DNA from 3 places in the Caballeronia sp. SL2Y3 genome. Region 1 is predicted to be linked to each of the others. Evidence: riboswitches for the same ligand, from Rfam matches in the RefSeq annotation. Region 1 holds a riboswitch; each other region holds the start of a gene.

Region 1 (7,778 bases):
ATTCCCGCGAGCACGCCGATGAGCGTGGTCTTGCCCGCGCCGTTCGGCCCGGCGATACACCACACTTCGCCCGCCGCGATGGTCGCAGAAAGGCCATCGACGAGCGTTCGGGCGCCCGCGCGCAAGGCGAGGTTATCGACAGAGAGCGGCTTCATCGCGGCCTTCGCAGCAGCATCCACAGGAACATGGGCACGCCGATCAGCGCCGTGACGACGCCCACCGGCAACTGCGCCGGCGCGATGACCGTCCGCGCGGCGAGGTCCGCGCTCATCACGGCGAGGCCGCCCGCGAGCGCGGCGGCGGGCACGAGCATGCGCTGGTCGTTGCCGAACGCGAGCCGCAGCAGATGCGGCACCACGAGCCCGACGAAGCCGATGGTCCCCGCCGTAGTCACCGCTGCCGCCGCCGCGAGCGATGCCACCAGATACACGCGCAGCCGCACGCGTTCCACCGGCACGCCGAGCGAACGCGCGGTGGCTTCGCCGCGCAACAGCACGTTCAACTGCGGCGCGCACGGCACGATCAACGCGAGCGCCACGCCGAGCGCGATCATCGCGGGCCACGGCGTCGATGCGCCGTTGAGGTCGCCGGTCAGCCAGAAGACCATGCCGCGCAGCCGGTTCTCGGGCGCCACGCTGAGTATCAGCGTGATGAGCGCGCCCCAGCCCGCCGCGACCACGACGCCCGTGAGCAAGAGCCGTGGCGATGCGTCCTGTTCGCCGTGCCACATGTGCGTGCGCGCAAGTCCGAGCACCAGCACGATGGATGCGAGCGCGCCCGCGCACGCGGCGAGATCGACGCCCCACCACGGCATCGACGCGAGCATCGCGGAAAGAGCGAACGCCGCCGCGCCGCCGGACACGCCGAGCACGTACGGTTCAGCGAGCGGATTGCGCAGCAGCACTTGCAGCAGCGCCCCGGCGAGCGCGAGCAGCGCGCCCGATGCGAAGCCCGCGAGCGCGCGCGGCAATCGCAGGTTCAGCACGATTTCATCGGCGATATCGGGCGTGGCCGCGTGCGCGTGCAGCAGCGCGGCGATGGCGCGCGTCGGCGGCAGCGCGACGCTTCCGAGCGCGAGCGACGCCGCCAGCACGACGACGACCGCCGCGCCCAACGCGAGCCAGATCGCGGCGGCGCGGCCTGCGTGCATCGCCTTCATCGGACGGCGCGCGTCAGCGGCGTGGCTCACGACGGATGCCAGCCGATCGTGACGTAAGCGCCGCGACGCGGCGTGTTGTACGAGTAAGCCAGTTCATAGTTGCGGTCGAACAGGTTGTCGATGCGCGCATTCACGTACCACGACTTCGTGATGTCGTATTGCGCGGACAGATTGACGACGCCGTAGCCCGCGAGCGTCGAATCGTAATCGCTGCGCGCGCCGCTCACGATCCACTCGCCGCCCACGCGCCAGCGCCCGATCGACCGATGCGCCGACAGCGACGCGAAGCGCCGCGCGCGACGCGTCAACTCTTCGTGATTCGTCTCGTCGACGGGATTCTGGAACGTCACGCTCGCGCGCACGTCCGTTGCGCCCACGTGTCCCGCCCACGATCCCTCGACGCCCTGCACCTTCGCGCGCCCCACGTTCTGCGCGGTATAGAAGCCGCTGCTGTCGCCCACGTAGTCGATCAGATTCGAATAGCGCGTCTCGAATGCCGTCACGCGCATCACGCCGATCTTGTCCGATGCGTACTGCAACGCGGCCTCGGCCGAATGGCTGCGCTCCGGCTGTATCGACGGATTGCCGCTGAACGGATAGTAGAGATCGTCGAAGCTCGGCGCGCGAAACGACGCCGCGTAGCTCGCGCTCGCGCGCCAGTGCGAATCGAAGTTGTACGCGTAGCCCAGATAGTAGCTGTTCGCGCCGCCGAAGTCGGAATACTGGTCGCGGCGCACGTTGGCCTGCACTTCGCTCGGACCGAAGCGGCCGACATAGCCCGCGAAAACGGAGTTCACATGCCGGTCGGGCGCGCTGAACTGGTCCGAATCGAGCGACTGGTCGAGGTGCTCGTAGCCGAACACGAGCTTGTGCGCGTCTGTGAGCCGAAAGTCGTTCTGCCACAGATACTGATGATTCTCCGAGTCGAAGCGGCTCGTATAGACGCCGTTCTTCTCGATGTTCGCGCGGTCTTGCCCCTGCGCGACGGTGAAGTGCGTCGTCCAGTTGTCGGTGAGCTTGCCGTTCGCGAACACCGACGCCGAGCGCACGCGATCATGCGATTCGTTGAGATCGGTCGGCACGCCGTAGGGATCGTCGAAGCTGTTCACGCCGTTCGATTGCAGGAAGCGCACGCCCGCGTCCCACTTGTCGCTGAACTTGTGGCGCAGCGTCGCGGCGACGCTTTCGTTCAGATAACCGTTCGCGTTCGGATTCGCGCCGGGCGCGCGCGCGGGATCGATCGACGAAAAGCCGTCGGTCTTCTCGCGCGACACGTTCAGGCTGAACGTGGTGCGGCCCTCGGCATCGAGCGCGCCGTCGACGCCCGCCGATTGCCGTTGCGTGTGATAGCTGCCGTATTCGGCTTCGAAGTGAAAGCGCGGCGGATGTGCTTCGCCCTCCTTCGTGAAAATCTGCACGACGCCGCCGATCGCGTTCGATCCATACAGCGCCGACACATTGCCATTGACCACTTCGACGCGGCCGGTCTGATCGAGCATCAATTGCGACAACTGCGCCGCGCCCAGAGAGACGGATTCGACGCGCACGCCGTCGATCAGCACGAGCGATTGCGTCGACGACGCGCCGCGTATGAAGACGCCCGAGGTCGCGCCGGGCCCGCCGTTGCGCGTGATCTGCACGCCGGGCGCGAGCGCGATGAGTCCGAGCACATCGTCCGCATTGCTGTCGGCGATGTCTTGCGCGTCGAAGAGCGTCGCCTGCGGGATGGAATCGGCGAGCGGTTGCGCGCCGCGCGTCGCCGTGACGACGACGGGCGCGAGTGTCTGCGACGGAGAATCGGAATCGGCGTGCGCGGCCTGGACAAGCGGCGCACTCGCGGCGGCGCACATCACGACGCGCGCCGCGCGACGAATGAGGCCGGACGAAGGCAAGACCATGTGGATGCGTTCCCGTTGGAGACTGGCGCGTGCCCCGCTCCCCGCGAGGTCTGTGCGCGACGCACGCGCCGTCTTGCGAAGCATCGGCGCGCTGGACGATTGGCCGGTATCCGGGCTGGCGACGCATCGTCCCGCCTTCCCGCGCTTCGAAGCGCAGTGGCGCCGACACGTTTCTTGCAGTCGCGTCTCCAATGGCAAACGACCACGGAGCAACACGGAGAAACGCGCGAGGGACGACTTGCAACTTGCGTTGCGGTCGCTTACCGTTGCGGGGGCAGCACAGGTTGGCGAGCCGCGCGAGGCGAGACGACGCTTCCTGTTTCCCGTTTGACTGCGCCGCAAGAAAGGCGGCGCGAGCACCAAAAGTGCGGCAAGTGTAGGAGCGCGCATGGGGGCCGTCAAGAAGGCGCGCGGCGCCTCACCGCGAGGTCTGGACAACGAGCAAGCGACGAGCAAGCGACGAGCAAGCGACGAGCGAGCATCGTCAGCCGCGCATCCGGGTGCGTCACGCGCGGACATTCCACACATGAATACGCGGCGATGCGCGCAAGATCGCGTGTTGTTACGTCTCGAAACGAGACAATTATCGGAAGCGCCTTTGAACCGCGCTAAAATGCCAGGTCTTTAGAGGACGCAGCACATGCTCAACGAACTCGAATCACTGTCAGGGAACATCGGCCGGCTGATCAAGATCAGCGAGCGCCACAATCAGGCGCGTCTCGCGCTCGAAGCACAAATGGAACAGCTGCGCGCCGATTACGCCAGCGTTCAGGCCGAACTCGCGCAGGTTCGCCAGGAGCGCGACGCGCTGCAAGGCGAACGGGATTCGCTGTCCGCGAAGATCGACGACGCGCAAGTGCGCCTCAACGCGATCCTCGAAAAGCTGCCGCGCGGCAAAGCGCATCATGCCGAGAGCGACAATCAGCTCGATCTTCTGAACGCCGAAGCCAGCGCGTCGCGCGAAGCGCAGCACGAACATGCGCACGCGGAAGAAGTGCACGGCGAGCATCATCAAGGAGAGAAGGCATGACGACCACGCAGATCGAAGTATCCATTCTCGGCCAGCAGTATCGCCTCGCGTGCTCGCCGGAAACCGAAGCCGCTCTGCGCGAAGCCGTGGCCCGCGTCGATGCCGAAATGAACAAGGTCCGCAACGCAAGCAGCGTGCGCGGCACGGACCGCATCGCGGTAATGGCCGCGCTTTCGTTGGCGTCCGAATTGCTCAAGCTGCAGGAAAGCGTGCGCCACGGCGAAGCGTTCCCGGCCGAGGAAATCCGCCGCACCATGCATTCGATGAACGAGCAGCTCGGCGCTGTCATTGCGCAATATGAAGCGCACTGAGCGAAGCGCACTGACGGTCATGCGCTGACCTAATCAGCGTCGCGATATCCATCAAAAAAAGATACCGCGAGAAACGCGGGCAAACGCTGCAAGGACCAAACGTTTGGTGTACAGTGAGGTCTCCCTGCCTGGTACGCCAAGGTCATATATTCCTTGAACCAATGCTACATTGGCACGGTTGCGGAACGTTGCAGCACGGGCGCGCGCGTCACTCTGTCTGATGTACCCGAAGTGTTGCTTACCGCGACCAATCTTGAACCCAGGTTCAGGATGCCGGCCTAGCGGCTGAGGCGGGGACCTTATTTACGAAGCACGAACGGCATCGGTTCTTACCGGTGCCGTTTTCATTTGCATCGCCCAAAACCGCACGCACACTCCTTCACGCCGAAATCATGCGCTACTGGCTGATGAAGTCCGAACCGGACGAAGCGAGCATCGATCATCTCGCGCACGCGCCCAAGAAGACGCTGCCGTGGACCGGCGTGCGCAACTATCAGGCGCGCAACTTCATGCGCGACCAGATGAAGATCGGCGACGGCGTGCTCTTCTACCATTCGAGTTGCCCCGAGCCCGGTATCGCGGGAATCGCGAAGGTCTGCTCGACGGCGCATCCCGATCCCACGCAGTTCGATCCCGAAAGCGCCTACTACGATCCCAAGTCCAAGCAGGACACGCCGCGCTGGATGCTCGTGGATGTGAGATTCGTGAAGAAGACGCGGCTCATTGCGCTCGCCGAACTTCGTGAGCACGCGGAGCTCGCCGGCATGCAAGTGCTCGCGCGCGGCAACCGGCTGTCGATCACGCCTGTCACCGAGGACGAGTGGCGCTTTATTACCGAACGCCTCGTCTAGAGCAGGAACTAAGGGCTGCAGGCCGACGCCTAAGTGCGGTCGCGAATCACGCGACGCCTTGCGTTGGAGCCCTTCGATGATGAACAAGAAAACCGCCGCCGCCCTCGCCCTCGCGATGTCGGGCGCCACTCTCGCCTATTCCGCCTCGGCCGCCGCGCAGACGGTCATCGCCAATCCGCAGCCCGCGGGCGTGCTCTCGCTCTCGGCGCAGGCGAGCGCGCAAGTGCCGCAGGATGTCGTCACCATCACGCTCTTTTACGAGCAGGAAGCCGCCGATCCGTCATCGCTCACCGCGACGCTCAATCAGCGCGCCGAAGCCGCACTGCGCGAAGCGAAGGGTGTGGATGGCGTGACCGCGAAGAGCGGCTCGTTCACCGTGTATCCGTCGACCGACCGCGACGGCAAGATTTCCGCGTGGCGCGGGCGCACGGAGGTCGTGCTCGAATCGCACGACTTCGCGGCGGCCTCGAAGCTCGCGGGCAAGATGAGTTCGTCGATGCAGGTCGGCAACGTCACGTTCTCGCTGTCGCCGGAAGCGCAGCGCGCCGCGGAGCAGAAGCTCTCGACGCAGGCCATCGATTCGTTCCGCAAGCAGGCGCAAGCCGCCTCGCAGGCGTTCGGCTACAGCAGCTATTCGATTCGCGAGGTGAACGTCGGGCATAGCGGCGTGGCGCCGCGCCCGGTGATGATGATGCAGTCGCGCGCCATGGGCGCCGACGCCAAGATGGCCGCGCCGATGGCGCTCGAAGCCGGCACCACGACCGTGACCGTCGATGTGTCCGGCTCGGTGCAGATGGGCCGCTGATCGAGCGAGCTCAAGCTAACCCAAGCGGGACCGCAAGCGCGGCCCCGCGCGAGATCACGCCGCGTTCGCCGCCACGCGACGATGCCGCTTGTACGCCCACACCAACATGATGACGCCCGCGACGATCATCGGCAGCGACAGCCACTGGCCCATCGAGAGGCCCAGCGCGAGCAGGCCGAGATAGTCGTCCGGTTCGCGGGCGAATTCCACCGTGAAGCGCGCGAGTCCATAGCCGATCAGAAAGAGCGCGGAGATGGCGCCGACCGGACGCGGCTTGCGCGAGAACGTCCAGATCACGATGAACAGCACGATGCCTTCGAGTGCGATCTCATACAACTGCGACGGATGGCGCGGCAGCATGTGATAACGCTGGAAGATCTCCGTCAGATGCCACTTGGCGTCGAGCTGCGGATTCTTCGCGAGCCAGATGGCGTCGTCGTTCGTCGAGTTCTGGAACAGCATCGCCCAGGCTGCGGCAGGGTCGGTCACGCGGCCCCATAGTTCGCCGTTGATGAAGTTGCCGAGACGCCCCGCCGCGAGGCCGAGCGGCACCATCGGCGCGACGAAATCGGTCACTTGCAGCCACGTGCGTTTGCGCTGGTACGCGAACAGCACCATCGCGAAGGTCACGCCGAGGAAGCCGCCGTGAAACGACATGCCGCCTTCCCACACCTTGAAGATGTCGAGCGGATGCGCGGCGTAATAGCTCGCCTTGTAGAACAGCACATAGCCGATGCGCCCGCCGAGAATCGTGCCGAGCACGCCGTAGAACAGCATGTCGTCGATATCCTTCGCGCTCCAGCCTTGCGCGGCGACGTACGGCAGGCGCAGCCGCAGCCGTCCGATGACGATGGCCGAAATGAACGCGACCAGATACATGAGGCCGTACCAGCGCACGGCGAGCGGTCCAAGGTGAATCGCGACGGGATCGAAATTGGGGTGAATGAGCATCGTAGAGTTCTTGAGCCAAGCGAAGTCAGGCACGAATCATAAAGCAGAGACGGCGGCGGCCCGCGCGCGCACGATCTCGATGAAGCCGGCGAGCACCGGACTCACCTCGGCCGCGCGCCACACGAGTCCGGTTTCGACGACCGGCGCATCCGCCACCGGCCGCAGCGGACGATACACCACGCCCGTGCGCCGCAAATGCCGCAGCGACTGCGGCACGAGCGCGACGCCCATGCCGGCGGACACAAGGCTCACGATGGTCTGCATCTGGATCGCCTCCTGCCCGATGCGCGGCGTGAGTCCCGCCGCGCCGTAGCAGCCCATAATGATGTCATACAAACCCGGCGCGAGACGCCTCGGAAACACGACAAGCGGCGCCGTTGCGAGATCGCGCAGATCGACGCTCGTGTCGGCCCATTCGGCCGTACCCTGCTGCAATTGCTCGGCGGCGTCCGCGGACATCGCGACGACGAGCGGCTCGCGGGCAATGGCGAGATACGACAGCGACATCGCGTGGCGCGGCGGCAGCGGCGGAATGACGAGCCCCGCGTCCACGCGCCCGGCGACGAGTTCTTCGATCTGCACGTCGCTCGTCGCTTCGGTCAGCTGCAGCCGCACGCCGGGATAGCGCGCGCCGAAATCGCGCAGCAGCGCGGGCAAGAGGCCGTAGTCGGCGGTGGACACGAACGCGAGCGACAGCACGCCCGCCTCGCCGCGCGAAAGCGACTGTGCGAGCGGACGCAGCGCATCGGCGGCGGCGAGTATGCGCCGCACTT
Region 2 (7,778 bases), on a different replicon from region 1:
ATTCACGACGCGATGCGCCCGATGCCCTTCGAGCACGCCTTCCGGCACGAGCGATCCCGCATACAGAATCACGGGGCACGCGCGAATCAGCCTTTGCCCCTTGACGGTGATGAGTTCCGGATCGCCCGGTCCCGCGCCGATGAAATAGACCGTCATGTCAGTGAGAGTCGAGAGCAAGCAGCGCATGAAGCGCGCTCGCGGGGTCGTCGAATTCGCGGTCTGCTTCGGGCAGCGTCGGCCGCGCGAGCATCACCACGGGTAAGTGCCGTTCACGCGCCGCCGCGAGCTTCGCCTCGGTCGCCTTGCCGCCGCTGTTCTTGCTGATGACGACATCGATGCGCGCGGCGTCGAACAATGCGCGCTCGCCGTCGATAACGAACGGACCTCGCGCATCGAGAATGCTGGCGCGCGCCGTTCCTTCATGCGCGCCGAGACAGCGAATGGTCCAGTGCTGCGACGCGGGGATCTCGTCGAGATGCTTGAGCGGCTCGCGTCCGAGCGTGAACAGCGGCCGGCGAAACGGCGCGATGCGCTCGACGATGCCGCGCCAGTCAGCCGCATCGCGCCAGTCGTCGCCGGGCTGCGGCTGCCATGCGGCCCGGCGCACGGCCCAGAGCGGCACATCCGCCAGCGTGCAGGCTTCGCGCGCATGGCGGCTCATTTGCGCGGCATATGGATGCGTGGCGTCGATGACGAGCGTGATCCGCTCAGCATGCAGATAATCGACGAGACCCGCCACGCCGCCGAAGCCGCCCACGCGCACGGCACAGGCGAGATCCGTCGGCACGCGAGCAAGTCCCGCGAGACTGTAGACGTGCGGCGCGCCCATGTTGCGCGCGATGGCGAGCGCGTCGCCCGTGCCGCCCAACAGCAACGCGCGCGTCATGCGGCGCTCCCGACGATCACGCCTTGCCTGTCGATTGCAAACGTCTCGACGATCACGCCGCTCGGCACGGTATCGAGCGCCACGTCGCGCGCGCGCGCGCAGACGAGGTCGCCCAGCGCGATGCCTTCGGCGCGCGCCAGCTTCAGCGCTTCCTGACTCGTATTCGCCGCGCGGATGGCCGACTGTAGCGCCCCGCTCGCGCCCGCCTCCGCAGCCCAGCAGGCCAACAACGGCAAGTCGATGCTGGAGCTGCGGCTATGTAGATCCATGTGTCCCGCCGCGAGCTTGCTGAGTTTGCCGAAGCCGCCGCACAGACTAAGCTTCTCGACCGGCGCGCGACGCAGATGCTTGAGCACCGCGCCCGCGAAGTCGCCCATTTGGATCAACGCGATATCCGGCAAGCCGTAGCGCGCGCGCATCGCGTCTTCGCTCTGATTGCCGGTGCAGGCCGCGATATGCCGCACGCCGTTCGCGCGCGCCACGTCGATGCCCTGATGAATCGAGGCGATATACGCCGAACACGAAAACGGCCGGACGATGCCCGTGGTGCCGAGTATCGACAAGCCGCCCACGATGCCGAGCCGCGGGTTCATCGTCTTTTGCGCGAGCGCTTCGCCATGCTCGACGCCTATCGTCACATCGAAGCCGCCCGCATAGTCCGCGAGTGGCGCGAGCGCGAGAAGATGCTCGGTCATCATCTTGCGCGGCACGGGGTTGATGGCCGGATCGCCGATGGCAAGCGCGAGGCCCGCTCGCGTCACCGTGCCCACGCCCGGTCCGGCGTGAAAGCGCACGCCCGTATCCGCCGAGAGACGCACGCGCGCAAACACGAGCGCGCCGTGCGTCACATCTGGATCGTCGCCTGCATCCTTGATGACGCCCGCTTCCGCCGCATCGCGCATGCCGTCGACCGCGCGGCAGAATTCGAGCTTCATCGTGACGCGCTGGCCCTTGGGCAACACGATCTCCGCGCGATCGCTCGCCTGCCCGGTCAGCAACAGACGCGCGGCGGCGAGGCTCGTCGCGGTCGCGCAGCTTCCGGTCGTGTAGCCGCTTCTGAGCGGCGCGGGTTGTTCCGGTGTCTCGTCACGCATGTTGATGAGCGTCGAATGCGGTCAAGGCTTGCTTGCGCAGAGCAGCGTGATGGGCAACGCTTGCCGCCAGGTATCGAAGCCGCCGAGCGGCTCCGCGAGCGCCACGCCGATGCGCAGGAGTTCACCGCCATGCCGCGCGCGCCAGTCGACGAGCGCGGCTTCGCTTTGCAGCGTGACCGCGTTCGCAACCAGCCGGCCACCCTGACGCAGCCGCGACCAGCACATATCGAGCACGCCCGGCACGGTCACGCCGCCGCCGATGAACACGACGTCGGGCGCGGGAAGGCCAGCGAGTGCGGCGGGCGCCTCGCCCTTGACGAGCTGAAGCGCGGGCACGCCGAGCGCATCGCGGTTATGTTCGATCAGACGCTGCCGGCCCTCGTTCGCTTCGATGGCGATGGCGCGGCAGGACACATGCGCGCGCATCCATTCGATGCCGATCGACCCGCAGCCCGCGCCCACGTCCCACAGCAGTTCGCGCGGCTGCGGCGCAAGGCGCGCGAGCGTGACGGCACGCACATCGCGCTTGGTCAACTGGCCGTCGTGACGATACGCGTCGTCGGGCAGGCCGGGCGTGAGCGGCGGACCGGCATGGCCCGCATGCGTGCGGCATTCGATGGCCACGAGATTGAGCGACGCCACGAAGGGCTCGCGCCAGTCGTCCGCGCGCTCGTCGATGCGGCGTTCGTTCGCGCCGCCGAGATGCTCGAAGACCGTCATGCGGCTCGGGCCGAATCCATGCGCCGTCAAGAGCGAAGCGATGGCAGCGGGCGTCGCGCCGTCCGCGCTCAGGACAAGCAGGCGCTCGCCGCGAAACACATGCGCAAGCAGCGAAGCAACGGGCCGCCCGACAAGCGACACGCAGCGCGCGTCCTGCAACGCCCACTGCAAACGGGCAGCGGCGAGCGACAGCGACGAAGGCGCGGGAATCACGCGCATCTCGTCGACGGAAAGCTCGCGAGCGAGCGTCGCGCCGACGCCGAAGAACATGGGGTCGCCGCTCGCGAGCACGCATACGGGCGTGCCGCGCGTGCGCTCGGCGAGCACGGCATCGAGAGAAAACGGGCTCGGCCACGGCACGCGGCGCGCGGGTATACGCGCAGGCAAGAGCGCGAGATGACGCTCGCCGCCGTGTATCGCGCCGGCCTCGACAAGCGCGCGTCGCGCCGCGCGGCTCAGGCCCTGCCAGCCGTCCTCGCCGATGCCTATCACGGTCAGCCAGCTCGACATGAGACGTGCCCTCCTTGCGGTTCGCGACGCGCTTCATGCGACGATACCGGGCACGAAGCGTTCTGATGGTCGATAAAAGCGGGCATAATACATCGGTACGTCGGTGCCCAACGGTTCAACCCGCGGGCCTAACAGGGAACACAGCGAAACTGTGGCTGCCCCCGCAATTGTACGCAGCGAGTCCGCGCTCCACTGCCACTGGTTTATACCGGGAAGGCCGGCGCGGGCGCAGACCTGCCAGCCAAGAGACCTGCCGACTCACGCTTTCCAAGCTATACACGCTCAGCACGCTTTACACGCAATATTCGCGCGACGCCGTCCGGGCGGGGTGTACCGGTGGCATCGCCCGAAGCGAGAATCGCACCGGTCACGCTTTTGAACGCTTCTTTTCCGACACCGCGGCCCTCGGCTTGTCCCGGCCTCATGCGCATCGTGCAGGCGCGCGACGGCGGGCTCGCGCGCCTCCGTCTTGCAGGCGGCGAACTCCGCGCGCACGCGGCGCATGCCGTCGCGCGGGCGGCCGTACAGTGCGGCTCGGGCGTCATCGAGCTGACCAATCGCGCGAATCTGCAACTGCGCGGCATTCGTGACGATGCCCACGCGGAACTCGTCGATATCGCGCTGAACGCGGGCCTCGGTCCGCACACTGAAGGCGGCGACGACTTGCGCAACGTGATGCTGAGTCCGCTCGCGAGCGACGCCACGCGCGGCCTTGCCGCCGCCATCGTCACCGCCATGCAGGGCGATGCCGCGCTGCACGCGTTGTCGCCGAAGTTCGCGCTGCAACTCGACGGCGGCGAACGGCTCGCGATGCTCGATCATGCGCACGATCTCTGGCTTTCCGCGCTCGACGACGGCACGCGTTACGCGTTCGGCTTCGCTGGTGCGATCCCGCACCGTGATAGCGACTCGCCCGCGCTCGGCAGCATCGCGCGCGAGCATGTCGTGGACTTCGTGATCGCGGCGCTGCGCGCGTTCGTTGCGCTCGCTTCGAACGACGAGCATCGCATGCGTGAGTTGCTCGCGCGAATCGGCGTGACGCGTTTTCTCGCGATGCTTTCGTTCGATCCCGTCGACACTGCCTGGCGTCGCGCGCCTGTCAACGACGCGCTGCGCTTCGGCGCGCATCCGATGCCGAATGGCGCAAACTGGCATGTCGGCGCGCAGACGCAACTCGGACGGCTCGACGCCGCCACGCTCGACGCGCTCGCCGATCTTGCTTCGACGCACGCGCAAGGCCGGCTCTTGATGACGCCCTGGCAAGGCGTGCTCATGCCTGACGTGATGCCGCGAGATACGGAACACGTGCTCGACCGCATGAACGCGCTCGGGCTTATCACGCGCGCAGACGATCCGCTTGCACGCCTCATCGCGTGCGCCGGTTCGCCGGGCTGCGCGAAGAGTCGCGCCGATACCAAAGCCGACGCTCACCGCCTCGCCGCGCTGCTGCCTGTACACGACGATGTGCATATAAGCGGCTGCGAACGCTCGTGCGCCGCCGCGCATCCCGTCGCGAACACATTGATTGCGGTGTCGACCGGACGCTATGACTTGCATGTCGACGCGCGCCTCGTCGCACCAAACGTATCCATCGAAGAGGCGGCCGCGTGGCTCGCCCGGAGCCATGCCGATGCTTGACTATATCCGCGACGGCGCCGAGATTTATCGCCAGTCCTTCGCGACGATCCGCGCCGAAGCGAACCTGAGCGCGATTCCGCGCGACCTCGAAAAGCTCGCCGTGCGGCTGATTCACGCGTGCGGCATGGTGGATATCGTCGACGATCTGCGCTTCTCTCCCGGCGCGGGCGACGCGGGCCGCACGGCCCTCGCAGCCGGCGCGCCGATACTCTGCGATGCCCGCATGGTCGCGCACGGCATTACCGAGGCGCGTCTTCCGGCCGATAACCGCATCATCTGCACGCTCGGCGATCCGTCCGTGCCCGAGCGCGCCCGCGCCATGCGCAACACGCGTTCTGCCGCTGCGCTCGAACTATGGCGGCCGCATCTGCAAGGCGCGGTCGTCGCGATAGGCAACGCGCCCACCGCGCTCTTTCATCTGCTCGACATGCTCGATGCCGGCGCGCCGAAGCCCGCGCTCATTCTCGGGTTCCCGGTCGGCTTTATCGGCGCTGCCGAATCGAAGGCGATGCTCGCAGCCGACAGCCGCGGCGTGCCCTTCGTCGCATTACACGGACGACGCGGCGGCAGCGCGATGGCCGCCGCCGCAGTGAACGCACTTGCTTCGGAGAACGAATAATGAGCGGACGCCTGTATGGTCTCGGCGTCGGTCCGGGCGACCCCGAACTCATCACCGTGAAAGCGCTGCGGCTTCTGAAGTCTGCGCCGGTGGTCGCGTATTTCGTCGCGAAGGGCAAGAAGGGCAACGCGTTCGGCATCATCGAAGCGCATCTCGACGACGCGCAGACACGCCTGCCGCTCGTGTATCCGGTGACGACCGAAGTGCTAGAACCGCCGCTGTGCTACGAGACGATCATCAGCGCGTTCTACGATGAAGCCGCGCTCGCCATTGCCGATCATCTCGAAGCGGGCCGCGATGTGGCAGTGATCTGCGAAGGCGATCCCTTCTTCTACGGGTCGTACATGTATCTGCACGACCGTCTCGCCGGACGTTTCGATGCGCATGTCGTGCCCGGCGTATGTTCGATGCTGGGCGGCGTGTCCGTGCTCGGCGTGCCGCTCGTTTATCGCAATCAGAGTCTCTGCGTGCTGTCCGGCGTGCTGCCGGAAGACGAGTTGAAGTGCAAGCTCGAAGCATCGGATGCAGCCGTCGTGATGAAGCTCGGCCGCAACTTCGACAAGGTGCGGCGCGTGCTCACCGATCTGGGGCTGGACAAGCGCGCGCTTTATGTCGAACGCGCGACGATGGCGAATCAACGGATCGTGCCGCTCGATGAAGTGGATCCGATGGCGTCGCCCTATTTCTCGCTGCTCGTCGTGCCGGGGAAGAAATGGCAGGCATGAACGCGGCGTCATCAGTCGCGATCGTCGTGCTCGGCGAAAGCGCGCTTCCTGTCGCGCGCCGCATTCAGGCGCGTTATCCCGGGTCGCTCGTGCATGGTCTCGCCAATCGCACCCATGCCGATATTGCCTACGACGATTTCGGCGCGCACGTGCGAGCGCTTTATCTTGCCGCCACGCCTATCGTCGCGCTGTGCGCGGCAGGCATCGTGATTCGCTCGCTCGCGCCTTGTCTCACGAACAAAGGCGCGGAGCCGCCGGTGCTCGCGGTCGCGCAGGATGGCAGCGCCGTCGTGCCGCTGCTCGGCGGCACGAGCGGCGTGAATGTGCTGGCGCGCGAGATCGCCGCGGCGCTCGATGTCACGCCCGCGATCACGACGAGCGGCGAACTTCGCTTCGGCATGTGCCTGCTTGCTCCGCCCGATGGCTACGCGCTGGCGGATATGGAGCGTGGCAAGCGCTTCGTGTCCGACTTGCTCGCGGGCGAAACGACGCGCATAGAAGGTCATGCACCGTGGCTCGATCACGCCGACTTGCCTCGCGCTCAAGACGCGCGCCTTGCAGTGCGCGTCACGCCGCATGTGATGAACGATGAGCGCAGTCTCGTGATTCATCCGCGTTGCGTGGCCGCGTGGATCGATGCGCCGGACGATGCGATCGCTGATCGCGTTCGGCATGCATTGCGCGAACACGGACTGTCGCCGCTTGCACTGGTCGCGCTGGTCGCAACGACAGAAAGCACGACGTTCGATGCGCTCAGCGATGCTGCCAACGCGCTCGACGTGCCGCTTCGCTTCAGCAACGAACCGCCGCCCCATGACGCGCTTCGTGCGCACGGAATCGCGCTGAGCGTGGCCGAAGCGCCGATAGATGTCGAGTCCATCGGTCGCGCGCGCGGCACGTTGACGGTCATCGGACTCGGTCCCGGCAGCGCAGACTTGATGACGCCTGCCGCAAGAGTTGCACTCGATTCCGCGCAGGACGTTCTCGGCTACGAGACGTACGTGCGCATGGCCGGCCCCTTTCGCGCAGAGCAGCGCATTCACATGACCGACAACCGCGAGGAGTTGCAGCGCGCACGCCATGCGTTCGAACTCGCGAGCGAAGGGCGAAAGGTCGTGATCGTATCGTCGGGCGATCCCGGCGTCTTCGCGATGGCTGCCGCCGTACTCGAAGCGCTCGACGAAGGACGCGCGACGCATGCCGGATGGGCCGCCGTGAAACTCGCTATCGTGCCGGGCGTATCCGCATCGCTCGCAACGGCCGCGCGCGCGGGCGCGCCGCTCGGCCATGACTTCTGCGTGCTGTCGCTCTCCGACAACCTCAAGCCCTGGGACGTGATCGAGCATCGCATTCGGCATGCAAGCGAAGCGGATCTCGTGATGGCGTTCTATAACCCGCTATCGAAGGCGCGACCCTGGCAGTTTGATCGCGCAATCGACATCGTGCGCGAGCATCGCGACGCGGCGACGCCCGTCGTGCTCGGCCGCGACGTGGGACGTCCAGCGGAAACGATGCGTGTCGTGACGCTCGGCGAATTGCACGGCGGTCTCGTCGATATGCGAACGATGGTGATCGTCGGGTCGTCG
Region 3 (7,778 bases), on a different replicon from region 1:
CGCTCGCAGATCGACCGGAGCGCGTGCGGGTTGTGTCGCGCGATGAATTCACGCGTATCGGCATCGTTCACGTAGGCATCCGTGACGAGCGCATATTGATGATCGGAGACGACGCGCGCGGTGGCATCGTAACCGAAGAGATAATCGACCGTCGCGGCGAGTTCAGACGCGCCCTTGTAGCCATGCCGCTTCACGCCGTCGATCCACTTGGGATTGACCACGCGCGAGCGCACCACACGCGCGATCTCTTCGTTCAGCGTGCGCATGCGTGGCGCGGCGGGGTTGCTGTGATCCGCGTTGTACGCCTGCGGCTGCACGCCCGACAAGTAACGCACCGCCGCGATCATTCCGCCCTGAAACTGGTGATAGTCGTTCGAATCGAGCACGTCGTGCTCACGGTTATCCTGGTTCTGAAGCACCACATCGAGCGTCGAGAGCCGCGCGCCGAAGCTCGAACGCGCTTCGACGCCATCGCCGGCTTGCGAATAGGCATAGCCGCCCGTGCTTTGATAAGCGGCGGACAGATCTGCGTCGGTTTCCCATTGCTTCAGGTCGATCAGCTCCTGCAAGCCCGCGCCGTACGCGCCCGGCTTCGTGCTGAACACGCGCCAGCCGGCACGCAGCCGCGCTTCTTTGGCATCGACGCCGCGTCCGATCAACTCGTCGCGCTCACGCAGAATACGCGCGCGAATCGGGTTGACGTCTTCCGGCTCGTCTTCGAGTTCCGCTATGGCCTGCACGGCTGCATCGAACAGATGCATGAGATTCGCGAACGCATCGCGGAAAAAGCCGGATACGCGCAGCGTGACGTCGATGCGCGGCCGGTTGAAGATGGAGATCGGCAGAATCTCGAAGTCGGTGACGCGATGGCTGCCCGCCGCCCATTTCGGCCGCACGCCGATGAGCGCAAACGCTTGCGCGATGTCGTCGCCGCCCGTGCGCATGGTGGCCGTGCCCCACACCGACAGACCGATGGCGCGCGGGTAATCGCCGTGGTCCTGCACGTGCCGCTCGACGAGCAAGTTCGCGGACTTGAGCCCGAGCGACCAGGCCGCTTGCGTCGGCAATGCGCGCGTATCGACCGAATAGAAGTTACGCCCCGTCGGGAGCACGTCGGGTCTGCCGCGCGATGGCGAACCGCTCGGCCCCGGCGGAACGAAGCGGCCTTCGAGACCGCGTTTCAGTTGCAGCGACTCTTGCGGTCCGCATGCATCGAGCCGCGCGAGCACATCGCCATGCAAGCGTTCCAGCACGCGTTGCGTATGCGGACCGGGTGCGGCTGCATTGCCCTCGATAAGCTGCAATGCGAGGCATTCCAGCCGCTCGCGCGTGTCGCCGTGATGACGCCATGGCGCATCACTCACCGCCTGCAATGCCGGCGGACGCGGCCCTTGCCACGACGCGGCCCAGTCGGCGTCGAGCGGATCGAAGTCGTCGCCTAATTGCAGGTCGCGTGCGAGCGCGGTGATCAGGCTTGCATTCGCGCCCTGACCGTCGCCGATCGGGAAACGCCCGAGCGCAAGCAGCGTATCGCGCCGCTGCGCGCCTTGCGGCGACACGCCGAAAACATGCAGTCCATCGCGTATCTGCGCTTCCTTCAGCTCGCACAGGTACGCATCGGCGCGCGTGAGCAACGCGTCTTCGCCCGACGTATCGCGCGGGGCATCGAGGCCGAGTTCTTCGTGCAGCTTGTTCTCGACGATGCTCGCAAGTATGGACTTGCGCAACAGCTTCGCGCGTCGGACGTCGACCATCAATGCTTCGTAGTACTCATCGACCTGCCGTTCGAGGTCTTGCAGCGGACCATAGTTCTCGGCGCGCGTAAGCGGCGGCATCAGATGATCGATGATGACCGCTTGCGCCCGCCGCTTCGCCTGACTGCCCTCGCCCGGATCGTTGACGATGAAAGGATAAAGATGCGGCATCGGCCCGAGAATCAGATCGGGCCAGCACGATGCCGACAGCGCGACGCTCTTGCCCGGCAGCCATTCCAGATTGCCGTGCTTGCCGACATGCACGAGCGCGTCGGCGCTAAAGCGCATGCGCAGCCAGAAGTAGAACGCAAGATAAGAATGCGGTGGAACGAGTTCGGCATCGTGGTAGCTCGCGTAGTCGTTGCGTTCGCGCGACCGCGACGGTTGAATGCCGACGAACACTTCACCGCAGCGATAGCCCGCGATCATGAAGCGGCCGCCCCTCAATGTCGGATCGTCTTCCGGCGCGCCCCACGTCTTTTCCAGCGCGGCGCGTGCATCGGCGGGCAACGCGCGATAAGCGTCGAGATAGTCGTCGAGCGAGAGGCTTTGCAACGCCGGCCGCATGTCGCGAACCACGGGATCGTTCGTCACGCCTTGCGTCAATGCGGCGATGAGCGCGTCGCCGCTCCCCGGCAATTCGCCCACGCGATAGCCTTCGCGTGCGAGCATCGACAGGATGCCGACCGCGGATGCCGGCGTATCGAGCCCTACGCCGTTGCCGATGCGTCCTTCGCTCGCCGGATAGTTGGCGAGCACGAGCGCGATGCGCTTCTTCTGGTTCGGCGTATGCCGCAGCTTGCACCAACGGCGGCTCAATTCGGCGACGAAGCGCACGCGTTCGGCATCGGCCTGATAACGCACCACGTCCACTTGCGTCTGCGCGCAGTGATACGCGAGTCCCTTGAAGCTGACCGCGCGCGTGATGATGCGGCCATCGACCTCGGGCAACGCGACATGCATCGCTACATCGCGCGAATTGAGACCGTGGTTGTCCTTTTCCCACTCTTCGCGATTGCCGCCGCTCAATATCACCTGCAGCACGGGCGCATCGCCCGCGATGTCGAAGTCTTCGCTTTCGCCGATCACGCTGGCTGCGAACGCAGTCGTGTTCAATACGAGCGATGCGCGATGCTCGATGCACAAGCGCGCGATCACTTCGCGGCTCACGCTTTCCTTCAGCGAAGCAATCGCAATCGGCAGCGGATTCAGCCCTTCCTTTTCGAGGGCTTCGATGAGCGCATCGAATACAGCGGTATTGCCCGCTTGCAGATGCGCGCGATAAAACAGGATCGCGACCACGGGCGCGCCGTCGGTCCAGCGCGCCCGCCAGTCGTCGATTGCGGCGATGTCGCGCTCGGGATGATAGATGGCCACGGCAGGCAGCGGACGCGGCGCTTGCGGCGCGCGGCCGAAGCCGAATGCGTGATAACCGATCGCGCGCAAAAATTCCTCGGCATTGCCTGCGCCGCCTTCGCGCAGATAGCGCGACAACTCACGGCAAAACTCGGCATCCGCGGTACTCTTGCTGATCAGGTTCGGGTCTTCGGTGAGATCGCCCGAGAACATGGCAAGCATCTGCTTCTCGTGCTCGGCGAGCGCCACGATTCGCTCGATGCCATAAGGCCAGTACGATTCACCGCCGAGATGATCGACGATGACGACGCGCGCATGACGCAATACATCGTCGACGTAGAAATCGACCGATGCGGGCTGGCGCAAAAACGATTGATTCGCGAGCCGCACTTCGGGAAAGCCCGGCTCGAGACGCGGAAACACGCTTGCAAGCAGCGCGAGCGTGGTATCGGCTGAACTCAGTACGACGATCGGTGCGCGCGTCTGCTCGATACGCATGACGCCTGCCGCGTCATCGACGAAACCGCCCGGCGTCGTGCGTAACAGATGCATTGCGTCAGGCCTGCGCGAGCGCGTTTGCGAGCGCCGCGTTCAACGCTGTTTGCAGGGTTTGACGATCGAGGTCTTCTCCGATCAGCACGAAGCGGCTCGCGGCTTCCCCTTCGTTCCAGCGCCGGTCGAAATAGCTGTCGAAGCGCCGGCCCACGCCTTGCACCACGAGACGCATGCCCGCGCCCGGCAGCGCGGCGAACCCTTTCACGCGATAGATCGTGTGGCTCTCCACCAGCGCCTGCAACGCGGCAATGGCCTGTTCGCGCGATTCCACGTGTGCTTCGACGACGACCGAATCGAATTCGTCATGGTGATGATCCACGTAGCCTTCGTCGTCGGCAGAACCGTGATGATCGTGGCGAAGATGAATGCTGTCCTCGGACGCGGATTGCAGACCGAGCAGCGCATGCAGATCGAGCTTGCCCATTTGCGCGGGCACGACCTTCACTTGCGGCGGAATCTCGGGCCGCACGAGCGCTTCCACGCGGCGCATTGCGTCCGCGTCCATGAGGTCGGTCTTGTTGACGATCACGAGATCAGCCGAGGACAGTTGATCTTCGAATAGCTCGTGCAGCGGCGATTCGTGATCGAGATTGGGGTCGGCTTTGCGTTGCGCATCGACCGCTGCGGGGTTCGCCGCGAACTGTCCGCTTGCGGCGGCAGGACCATCGACCACCGTGATGACGGCATCCACCGTGAACGCATTCTTGATCGACGGCCAGTTGAATGCCTGCACGAGCGGCTTCGGCAACGCGAGGCCCGACGTCTCGATCAACACATGGTCGATGTGCTCGCGGCGTTCCAGCAACTGCTCCATCACCGGATAGAACTCTTCCTGCACCGTGCAGCACAGGCACCCGTTAGCGAGTTCATAGAGATTGCGCTCCGAGGACCCGGCTTCGTCGTCGCAACCGATACCGCAACCCTTCAGGATTTCCCCGTCTATGCCGAGTTCGCCGAACTCATTCACGATGACAGCAAGGCGCAAGCCCTGCGCATTCGACATGATATGGCGCATCAAGGTGGTCTTGCCGCTGCCGAGAAAGCCGGTCACGACCGTGACGGGTATCTTGCGGGTTTGCATCGTCGCTCCGTGGCTCGTGTATGCATGCGTCGTGCGTGCGTCGCGCGAGCAAGGTATCGCCGGCGAGAGCTGCGGAAAAAAGCGCACGACTGATGGATCATGGGACATGCCGCATCCCCGCGGCGTGGGCCCTGCGAAGTTCTGGCCGGTATCCGGGCTTGGGACCTCGTCGCGCAGCCTTCCTGCCGTGTCCCGACAGTGGCTTCGTGCGCAACGCGCGATATCGTACTAGCGATACCGCCGGTCTCTTACCGTTGCGGGGGCAGCGCAGGTTGGCGCGTCCGTTCGCATAAAGGACGATGCGCTTCCTGCTTCCCGTTTAACTGCGTGCGAAAGAAGCTCGCACGCGGGCACCAGAACTGCGTGAAGTCTAGGCTCCCCGCGAAGGAGCGTCAAGGAAGCCGGCGTTGAAACCGGTGCATGTGGTATCGTTGGCGCGCGACTGGTGCTCGCGCGTTCACACGAAACGCGCAGTTAAACGGGAAACAGAAAGCGGCGTCTTCGCGATCATGCAGGCGCTCGCCAACCTGTGCTGTCCCCGCAACGGTACGCGACCGGCGGTATCGGCTTGCACGGTATCGCGCATGGCGCACACGGCCACTGCCCGTTCACGGTGGGAAGGCTGCGCGATGAAGGCCGCAAGCCCGGATACCGGCCATCGCAGGGGACGAAGCGCATCTCGCTGTCACGATGCCTTCGCCGAACGCCGCCATCCGCGAGGGACGCATGGGCGGCGCAAGCATTTCCGTCCATTCGTTCGATGATGTTTCCTTGCGTGAGCCTGCGCCATCTTGCCATCGGCATCGGCTGCAAACGCGGCGTTAGCGCCGATGCGATAGAAGCGGCCGTCCTTCGTGCGCTTCGTGCGCTTTATGCGCTCCGAGCAGCGGAACTCACGTTCGCGCACATCGCGGTGGTCGCGAGCATCGACATCAAACACGACGAAGCCGGCTTGCGTGTCTTCTGCGAGCGTCATGCGCTGCCATTGCGTTTCTATCGCGCAGACCAGCTCGCGCACATGCCCGCCGAGGGTGTATGCGAGCCTAGCGCGCTGCTCGCGAGCGAGGGCGGAGAGCTTGTTGTGCCGAAGATGATCGACGGTCATGTGACTGTCGCCATAGCAACGAAGAAAGCCTGAAAGAGCCCATGAAAACCGATACGGAATCGCATCTGCGCATGACGCAGCGTCGCAAGGAAGGCCACGAAAAGAAGCAGGCCGCCGCCGATCACGAGAAGGGTCTCTTGATCGTCAACACAGGCAATGGCAAGGGCAAGACCACGGCCGCTTTCGGCATGGCGGTGCGCGTGCTCGGGCACGGCATGAAGCTCGGCGTCGTCCAGTTCATCAAAGGCGCGCTGCATACGTCAGAGCGGGATTTCCTGAGCGCGGTCGCCAATTGCGATTTCGTGACGATGGGCGACGGCTATACCTGGAACACGCAAAACCGCGAGGCCGACATGGCGACGGCGCGCAAAGGCTGGAACGAAGCGCGGCGCATGATCGAAAGCGGCGAATATCAGATGGTCGTGCTCGACGAGCTCAACACCGTGCTCAAGTACGAGTACTTGCCGCTCGACGAAGTGCTCGATGTGTTGAAGGCGCGTCCTGCGATGCTGCATGTGGTCGTGACGGGCCGTCATGCGCCGGATGCGCTCGTCGAACTGGCGGACCTCGTCACGGAGATGCGGCTCGTGAAGCATCCGTATCGCGAGCAGGGCGTCAAGGCGCAACGTGGCGTCGAGTACTGAGCTCATGCCGTCCTGCCCCGCACTCTTCATCGGCGCAAGCGCGTCGCATCAAGGCAAGACCACGGTGACGGCCGCGCTGGCGCGTCATCATGCGCGGCGTGGCCTGCGCGTGCGCGTCTTCAAGACCGGCCCCGATTTTCTCGATCCGATGATTCTGGAACGCGCATGCGGATCGCCCGTCTATTCGCTGCATCTGTCGATGGTCGGCCTCGACGCATGCCGCGCATTGCTCGCAGAGGCCTCGCGCGAAGCCGATCTGATTCTGATCGAAGGCGTCATGGGTCTCTTCGACGGCACGCCGAGCAGCGCCGACCTCGCTGCCGCGTTCAACGTGCCGGTGCTCGCCGTGATCGGCGCACATGGCATGGCGCAGACGTTCGGCGCAGTGGCGTTCGGACTGGCGCGTTATCGCGCGGACGTGCCGTTCCATGGCGTGCTCGCCAATCGCGTTGCATCGGCGCGGCATGCGCAGATGTTGGCCGAAGCCATTCCGGATGGACTGCGCTATTGCGGGCATCTGTCGAATGCAGACGATATCGCACTGCCCGAGCGTCATCTCGGCTTGACGCAAGCGCAAGAAGTGGCGGGACTGGATGCGCGTCTCAATCGCGCCGCCGATGCCATTGCCGCTACCGCGCTTGCCCATCTACCGCCGCCCGTTCACTTCGAGGACGCAAAGCCCGAAGCACCGCCGCGTCTGCTCGAAGGCTTGCATATCGCCATGGCGCGCGATGCCGCGTTTTCATTCGTCTATCCGGCCAATGTCGACTTGCTGCACGCAATGGGCGCGCAGGTGAGCACGTTCTCGCCGCTCGCCGATGAACCCGTGCGCGCCGATGCCGACGCGCTCTATCTTCCGGGCGGCTATCCGGAACTGCATGCGGCTACGCTTGCCGCAAACCTGCGCACGCGGGCATCGATAGAAGCGCATGTGGTGCATCGCAGAGCCGTCGTCGCCGAATGCGGCGGCATGCTGTATCTGCTCGATACGCTGACGGACGTGGAAGGCACGAAGCATGCGATGCTCGGTCTTATCCCCGGCAACGCCTTCATGCAGCGCCGCCTCGCGCGTCTTGCAATGCAAAGGCTCGATACCGCGCATGGCGCGCTCACCGGTCACACGTTCCATTACTCCACGCTCGACACACCCATGCAGCCGCATCTGACCTCGAAGCATGCAACGACAGGCGCCGAAGGCGAAGCCCTCTATCGCCACGGCCCGGTCACGGCCACCTATATGCACGCGTATTGGCCATCGAATCCGGCCGCCGCCGCGGCGCTCT

Evidence for each region. A riboswitch is a leader RNA that binds a small molecule or an ion and turns the genes downstream of it on or off. The one in region 1 is predicted to bind cobalamin.
Region 2: another riboswitch for cobalamin. It lies ahead of cobG (precorrin-3B synthase); the one in region 1 lies ahead of LDZ26_RS02880 (TonB-dependent receptor domain-containing protein).
Region 3: another riboswitch for cobalamin. It lies ahead of cobW (cobalamin biosynthesis protein CobW); the one in region 1 lies ahead of LDZ26_RS02880 (TonB-dependent receptor domain-containing protein).

Annotation. Positions count from the first base shown of each region.
Region 1 covers NZ_CP084260.1:603,771-611,548, reverse strand. The annotation lists gene LDZ26_RS02890 (ABC transporter ATP-binding protein) at 1-155, opposite strand, end outside; gene LDZ26_RS02885 (FecCD family ABC transporter permease) at 152-1,150, opposite strand; gene LDZ26_RS02880 (TonB-dependent receptor domain-containing protein) at 1,186-3,057, opposite strand; cobalamin riboswitch at 3,141-3,436, opposite strand; gene LDZ26_RS02875 (ATPase) at 3,698-4,087, shown strand; gene LDZ26_RS02870 (cell division protein ZapA) at 4,084-4,398, shown strand; RNA gene ssrS (6S RNA) at 4,517-4,699, shown strand; gene LDZ26_RS02860 (EVE domain-containing protein) at 4,791-5,249, shown strand; gene LDZ26_RS02855 (SIMPL domain-containing protein) at 5,329-6,054, shown strand; gene lgt (prolipoprotein diacylglyceryl transferase) at 6,109-7,005, opposite strand; gene LDZ26_RS02845 (LysR family transcriptional regulator) at 7,042-7,778, opposite strand, start outside.
Region 2 covers NZ_CP084261.1:561,468-569,245, reverse strand. The annotation lists gene cobM (precorrin-4 C(11)-methyltransferase) at 1-156, opposite strand, end outside; gene LDZ26_RS15900 (cobalt-precorrin-6A reductase) at 158-886, opposite strand; gene LDZ26_RS15895 (cobalt-precorrin-5B (C(1))-methyltransferase) at 883-1,980, opposite strand; gene cbiE (precorrin-6y C5,15-methyltransferase (decarboxylating) subunit CbiE) at 2,002-3,210, opposite strand; cobalamin riboswitch at 3,295-3,483, shown strand; gene cobG (precorrin-3B synthase) at 3,634-4,848, shown strand; gene LDZ26_RS15880 (precorrin-8X methylmutase) at 4,841-5,467, shown strand; gene LDZ26_RS15875 (precorrin-2 C(20)-methyltransferase) at 5,467-6,192, shown strand; gene cobJ (precorrin-3B C(17)-methyltransferase) at 6,189-7,778, shown strand, end outside.
Region 3 covers NZ_CP084261.1:551,853-559,630, reverse strand. The annotation lists gene cobN (cobaltochelatase subunit CobN) at 1-3,662, opposite strand, end outside; gene cobW (cobalamin biosynthesis protein CobW) at 3,667-4,746, opposite strand; cobalamin riboswitch at 4,872-5,119, opposite strand; cobalamin riboswitch at 5,173-5,421, shown strand; gene LDZ26_RS15845 (cobalamin biosynthesis protein) at 5,507-5,884, shown strand; gene cobO (cob(I)yrinic acid a,c-diamide adenosyltransferase) at 5,893-6,495, shown strand; gene LDZ26_RS15835 (cobyrinate a,c-diamide synthase) at 6,500-7,778, shown strand, end outside.